3 regions of the Arthrobacter zhaoxinii genome follow, and region 1 is predicted to be linked to each of the others. Evidence: predicted binding sites of a transcription regulator. Region 1 holds the regulator's gene; each other region holds the start of a gene.
What was found. Region 1 encodes HrcA, which represses chaperone genes, less so after heat shock. Its sites were predicted from a motif close to TTNGCACTCGNNNNNNNCGAGTGCNAA; they were not measured.

Region 1 (2,264 bases):
GACGGCCCGCTGGACCTGGCCGGTGCCGTGGCAGATGTCGCAGGTGCGCGGCGAGGTGCCGGGCTGGCAGCAGGAACCGTCACAGGTGGGGCAGACGACGGCGGTGTCGACGTCGATCTTCTTGTTGGTGCCGAAGACGGCGTCCTTGAGGTCGATCCGGACGTTGATCAGCGCGTCCTGGCCCCGGCGGCTGCGGGAAGCCGGGCCGCGTCCGCCGCCCTGCGGAGCTCCGCCGAAGAACGTGTCGAAGATGTCCTGGAAGCCGAAGCCCTGGGCGCCGAAACCGCCGCCGCCGAAGCCGTTGTCGTTGCCGTTCTCGTTGCCCGTGGTGTCGTAGATCCGCCGCTTTTCCGGATCGGAAAGCACCTCGTAGGCATGCGTTACGGCTTTGAATTCATCGGAGGCACCTGGAGCGTTGTTAACGTCGGGGTGCAGCTTGCGGGCAAGCTTCCGGTACGCCTTCTTGATTTCTTCACCGGTGGCGTCTCGTCCGACACCCAGAACCTGGTAGTGATCGCTCACTCGTGCACATCGCTTTCCTGTATTGCGTGCCTTCAGCGTTTGAAGGCGGAGTTTGGATTCCCGCCGGTTGCCCGGCAGGGGCGGCCCGTAACTGCGCGGACCAGACTAGTTGTTCAGTATTCGGGACAGGTACCTGGCCACGGCACGCACTGCTGCCATGGTGGTGGGATAGTCCATCCGGGTGGGACCGAGGATGCCGACTTTCGCCGTGGCATCGGGACCGTAGCCCGTGGCCACCACCGACGCTTCGGACAATCCCCCGTGCGGATTCTCCCGTCCGATCCGGACGGCAACCCCGCGGGCATCCTGTTCCATTTCGGACAGCAGCCGCAGCATCACCACCTGCTCTTCAAGTGCTTCAAGCACCGGACCGATGGTCAGCGGGAAGTCTACCGTGGAGCGGGCCAGATTGGCGGTGCCGGCCATCACCAGGCGGTCCTCGCGGTTGATGCCCGCCAGCTGCTCCAGGCAGTGGCCCAGGGCGTTGCCCACGCGGCGCCGCTCTACCGGGACAGTGGTCAGTGCATTGGCCAGCTGGCTGGTGATGCTGCTCAGCGGCGTGCCCGACAGCACGGACAGGAAGTGCTGGCGCAGATCCATCAGATCCGGCTCGGTGACGGGCTGCGGGACGGTCATCACCCGCTGCTCCACCCGGCCCGTGGTCGAGATCAGGACCACCAGCACCTGCGCCGGCGCCAGGAGGACAAATTCAATGTGCCGGACCTTGGCATTGCCCAGGTGCGGATACTGCACAACGGCTACCTGATTGGTCAGCTGGGACAGCAGCCGGACAGTCCGGTCCATCACGTCGTCAAGGTCATCCGCTTCCTCCAGCAGGGAGGAGATGGCACGGCGCTCCGGTGCCGAGAGGGGCTTGACGTCGGAGATCCGGTCAACGAACAGGCGGTAGCCCTTGTCCGTGGGGATCCGCCCGGCGGAGGTATGCGGGGCGGTAATCAGCCCTTCTTCCTCCAGGGCGGCCATGTCATTGCGGATGGTTGCGGAGGAAACGCCCAGATGGTGGCGTTCCACGAGCGCCTTGGACCCCACGGGCTCGCGCGAATGGACGTAGTCCTCAACAATGGCGCGGAGGACCTCGAGTCGGCGTGGCTCACTCATGGTTTTCCCTCCCTGTTGATCGGCGGGCGGAGCGCCGGACGTTTAGCACTCGCAATGTTCAAGTGCTAAGTCTAGTACGGATCAGCAGCGTTGCTAGCATTGAGGAACCCGTGGCCTGCTGCGGTTTCCGCCCGATCAGAACCGTAAGTGAGGCAACTTCGTGTCCAGCTTTTCCTGGGGTCCGCAGGACATCACCGCACCGGCCCGGACCGCCCTGCGCAAAGTCGGCGCTGAAACCGGCCTGGTCCTGGAGGACGTTGCCACGGGCTGGGTGGGTGCTGTGGTCCGCGTGGAGAAATCCGGCGGGCTGCACCTGATGGTGCTGGAGGACCGGCGCGGAAAAAAGAAATCCTTCGAGCTCGGCTTCGGCTTCCTGCTCGAGGGCGAGCCGGTGGAAGTGGTTCCCGCAGCGGCGGCCGCACCGAAGACGGGTCCGACCCGCACGGCGTCGGGCTCCGTCCGCGTCGCCAACCAGCGTGCCCGCACCGCCCGCGCCAGCCGCATCTGGGTGGAAGGCAAGCACGACGCCGAGCTGGTGGAAAAGGTGTGGGGCGATGACCTGCGGGTGGAGGGAATCGTCGTCGAGCCCCTCCACGGCGTCGACGATCTGTACTCAGCGGTCC
Region 2 (2,264 bases), 1.3 Mb from region 1:
CGGTGCTTGCGTTCCTTCAGCTCAACTTCGGTTGCCGCGCCGGCCTTGATGACTGCAACGCCGCCGGCCAGCTTGGCCAGGCGCTCCTGCAGCTTCTCGCGGTCGTAGTCGGAATCGGAGTTCTCGATCTCGGCACGGATCTGGTTGACGCGGCCGGCGATCTCTTCGGCGTCGCCTGCGCCTTCCACGATGGTGGTTTCATCCTTGGTGACAACAACCTTGCGGGCCTTGCCCAACAGGTCCAGCGTGGCGTTCTCGAGCTTCAGGCCAACTTCTTCAGCAATGACCTGGCCGCCGGTGAGGATGGCGATGTCGGCCAGCTGTGCCTTGCGGCGGTCACCGAAGCCCGGTGCCTTGACGGCGACGGACTTGAAGGTGCCGCGGATCTTGTTGACAACCAGGGTTGCCAGGGCTTCGCCTTCAACGTCTTCGGCGATGATCAGCAGCGGCTTACCGGACTGCATGACCTTCTCGAGGACGGCAACGAGGTCCTTGACGTTCGAGATCTTGGAGTTGACGATCAGGATGTACGGATCCTCGAGGACCGTTTCCTGGCGCTCGGCGTCGGTGACGAAGTAACCGGAGATGTAGCCCTTATCGAAGCGCATGCCTTCGGTGAGTTCCAGCTCCAGGCCGAAGGTGTTGGACTCCTCGACCGTGATGACGCCTTCCTTGCCGACCTTGTCCAGCGCTTCGGCGATCAGGTCGCCGATCTGCTGGTCACCGGCGGAGATGGAAGCCGTAGCGGCGATCTGCTCCTTGGTTTCGATCTCCTTGGCGGAAGCAATCAGCTCGGCGGTGACAGCGGCAACAGCCTTCTCGATGCCGCGCTTCAGGCTCAGCGGGTCGGCGCCGGCGGCAACGTTGCGCAGGCCTTCCCTGACCAGTGCCTGGGCGAGAACGGTTGCCGTGGTGGTGCCGTCACCGGCAACATCGTCAGTCTTCTTGGCAACTTCCTTGACCAGCTCGGCGCCGATCTTCTCGTAGGGATCGTCCAGCTCGATCTCCTTGGCGATGGAAACGCCGTCATTGGTGATCGTGGGGGCGCCCCACTTCTTTTCGAGGACCACGTTGCGGCCACGCGGGCCGAGGGTCACCTTGACGGCGTCGGCGAGGATGTTCAACCCGCGCTCGAGGCCGCGGCGTGCCTCTTCTTCAAATGCAATGATCTTGGCCATAACGGCTATCGTCCTTCCGGAACAGTCATGCTTGGAGCAAAATGTTGCATTCCTGGCTGGAGTGCCCGCGACGGACGGTCCGGCTCGCGCGATCTCTTTACGCGCTCCCCGTTCCTCACCCCAGTGGGTTGCTTGTCCACTCAACACCGTCGGACATTTAGCAGTCATCCGGCAAGAGTGCTAAGTCAATAATTAGCACTCCCACACACTGAGTGCAAGCGATCACGCCGACATGATGCCGGGTTCACAGGGAACCGGCGGACCGCCGGCACGGGATGCAAAAGCAGCGGCGGAGCCGAGGCTCCGCCGCTGCCGATCCCGTCCCCAAGCCGGGAAGATGTACTTCAGAGTGGTTTACAGTGCCCGGACTTCCTCGGCCTGCGGCCCCTTCTGACCCTCGCCGATTTCGAACTCCACCCGCTGGCCTTCTTCCAGAGTCCGGTAACCCGATGCCTGGATGGCCGACCAGTGGACGAACACATCCGTTTCCGCCTCGTCGAGGGTAATAAAGCCGTACCCTTTTTCACCGTTAAACCACTTGACGATCCCCTGCGCCATGATGCTTCTCCAACCTAGATTCCAGATGCCGCCCTCCGGCGGCATGCTTGGACGCCGGAGGCGCCGGATCCGGCGCCTCTGTCGGTTCCCAAGGGAGGCCGAGGTCAGCGGCGCAAACCGGCTGGCATCACTCTAACCACGGTGATCCGGATCACCTATGCAGGGGTCAATAACGTTATGGTCTTTTTACCGCCCGGCCCGACTTACTCGACTTACTGGTATCCGGGACCCAGGACCACGGTGACGCTGGTGAAGCCGGGCGTTTCCAGAACCGGGATCCCCAGCTGAGCGCCGACTGCCTGTGCATTCGCTGCCAGCTCCGGTGCGCTGTAGTAGACGCCGGATCCCTGCTGGGGTGCGCCGGTCCAGTTGGCCACCGCGCCCACGGACCATCCTGCAGCTGACATCCGGCCGGAAACTCCGGCGCCGAGGCCGGTGACGCCGCTGGCGTTGAAGACCGCCACCGGCTGCGTGGGATCGATCGCCGGTACCGTCGGCGTAGGCGTCGGGCTCGGCGTCTGCGTCGGG
Region 3 (2,264 bases), 740 kb from region 1:
TCCAGCATGGTGATGTTGTCGTTCTGCGCAGCCTTGGTGCTCTTGACCAGATCGTTGTCCAGTACGGCGGAGGCGGCTTCACCCGAGGTGCCGACGGCGACGTCGCGGTCAATCACGAACAGGTGGTCCGGGTTGGTATCCGCGACGTAGTTGAAGGAAACCTTTTCGCCGTGGGCACCTTCGGACTTGACCTCTGCGGCCGGCGTGACGCCGAGGACGTCGTGGATGATGCCGAAGCGCGAGCCCGCGCCGTAAGCGGTCATTTCGCCGCCGCTGGTCAGGACGATCAGGCCGTTGCCGGCATCGGCTGCCAGTTCCTTGGTGTCTTCAACCTTGCCTTCGAGGGCATTCAGCTTCTCTTCGACCAGGTCTTCCTTTTCGAAGATCGTGCCGAGGGTCTGGGTGTTCTCCGTGAAGGAGCTCCAGGCGTCGGCGTTGTCGACGCTCAGGTCGATGGTCGGGGCAATCTCGCTCAGCTCGTCATAGGAGTCGGCCACCCGGCCGGAAATGATGATCAGGTCGGGAGCTCCGGCGTTGATCGCCTCAAAATCGGGCTCCTTCATGCTGCCGATCTTGGTGATCTCTTCGGCGCCGTACTTGGCGAGGCTCTCCGGGAAGTTGGCGGCGGGCACGCCGTCGACGTCGATGTCGAGGGCATCCATGGTGTCGAGGGCACCGAGGTCGAAGGTGTAGACCGTCTCCGGGTTCACCGGAACTTCGGTGCTTCCCTGGGCATGCTCAACCGTCACGGTTTTAGCCTGCGCGGACTCGACGTCGGCATCTGCTGCTTCAGTGGAGCAGGCGCTGAGCGCGAGGAGGGATACAAGGGCGGTTCCGGCCAGCAGGCGGGACTTGGGAATCATGGGGGCTCCGGTAAGAGTCGTTGTGCCTACCCGGGGGAATAGGGCACAGAAATGTTTTCTAATAGTGCGCGCAGATGAAAGCTATCCCGCTTAGGTGAGCCTAAGCAAATTCCGTTTACGCATCCGGGGCCCGGCAGTCCGCGGGCAGGGGCGGGGAAACCGGGGCGTGCTGGCACTCACCTTGACCGAGTGCTAACCGTTGCATAAAGTCTGAGTTAGCACTCCGAACGTGAGGGTGCTAACTCCCGAAGGGAAAGCGCGAACCGGCACCGCGACGACGGCCAGCGCCAGACCAACGGCCCCATTCCGTTAGAAACTACGCAAAGGAGAGCCCGAGTGTCGGTCTCTATTAAGCCCCTTGAGGATCGTATTGTTGTCCGCCCGCTCGAAGCCGAGCAGACCACTGCTTCCGGCCTCGTTATCCCGGATACTGCAAAGGAAAAGCCCCAGGAGGGTGAAGTAGTTGCAGTTGGACCCGGCCGCGTTGATGACAACGGCAACCGCGTCCCGGTTGACGTTGCCGAAGGCGACGTAGTCATTTACTCCAAGTACGGCGGAACCGAAGTCAAGCACGGCGGCCAGGAATACCTGGTGCTGTCCGCCCGCGACGTGCTGGCCGTCGTCGTAAAGTAGTTCCCCTGGAAAACCCCGGCCAAGATTCTGGCCGGGGTTTTCTGATGCAGATGTAGTTGTCGGAAAGGACACACACATGGCAAAGCAGTTGGAGTTCAATGACTCCGCCCGCCGCTCGCTCGAAGCCGGCGTCGATAAGCTCGCCAACACGGTCAAGGTGACCCTCGGCCCGCGCGGCCGCAACGTCGTCCTGGCCAAGACCTGGGGCGCTCCCACCATCACCAACGACGGCGTCACGATTGCCCGCGAAGTTGAGCTGGAAGACCCGTACGAGAACCTCGGCGCACAGCTGGCCAAGGAAGTTGCCACCAAGACCAACGATGTTGCCGGCGACGGCACCACCACGGCCACCGTGCTCGCACAGGCCCTGGTCAAGGAAGGCCTGCGCAACGTTGCCGCCGGTGCTGCCCCCGGGCAGCTCAAGCGGGGCATCGAGGTGTCCGTCGACGCCGTTGCCAAGCGCCTGCTGGAGAACGCCAAGGAAGTTGAAGGCAACCAGGTTGCCCACGTTGCCGCCATCTCCGCGCAGAGCACGGAAATCGGCGAACTGCTGGCCCAGGCCTTCGACACGGTCGGCAAGGACGGCGTGATCACGATCGAGGAGTCCTCCTCGACGCAGACCGAACTGGCCATCACCGAGGGCATGCAGTTCGACAAGGGTTACCTCTCGCCGTACTTCGTCACCGACGCCGAGCGCCAGGAAGCCGTCCTCGAAGACGCGCTGATCCTGATCAACTCCGGCAAGATCTCCTCGGTTGCCGAGTTCCT

Region 2: the regulator HrcA is predicted to act here: its motif matches at 1,336-1,362, upstream of groL (chaperonin GroEL).
Region 3: the regulator HrcA is predicted to act here: its motif matches at 1,033-1,059, upstream of groES (co-chaperone GroES).

What each region holds. Positions count from the first base shown of each region.
Region 1 is NZ_CP104275.1:1,922,592-1,924,855, forward strand. Features, by position in the region: gene dnaJ (molecular chaperone DnaJ) at 1-522, opposite strand, end outside; gene hrcA (heat-inducible transcriptional repressor HrcA) at 628-1,641, opposite strand; gene N2K95_RS08975 (DUF3097 domain-containing protein) at 1,802-2,264, shown strand, end outside.
Region 2 is NZ_CP104275.1:593,604-595,867, reverse strand. Features, by position in the region: gene groL (chaperonin GroEL) at 1-1,178, opposite strand, end outside; gene N2K95_RS02810 (cold-shock protein) at 1,533-1,736, opposite strand; gene N2K95_RS02805 (LytR C-terminal domain-containing protein) at 1,949-2,264, opposite strand, start outside.
Region 3 is NZ_CP104275.1:2,666,220-2,668,483, reverse strand. Features, by position in the region: gene N2K95_RS12385 (siderophore ABC transporter substrate-binding protein) at 1-863, opposite strand, end outside; gene groES (co-chaperone GroES) at 1,200-1,496, shown strand; gene groL (chaperonin GroEL) at 1,573-2,264, shown strand, end outside.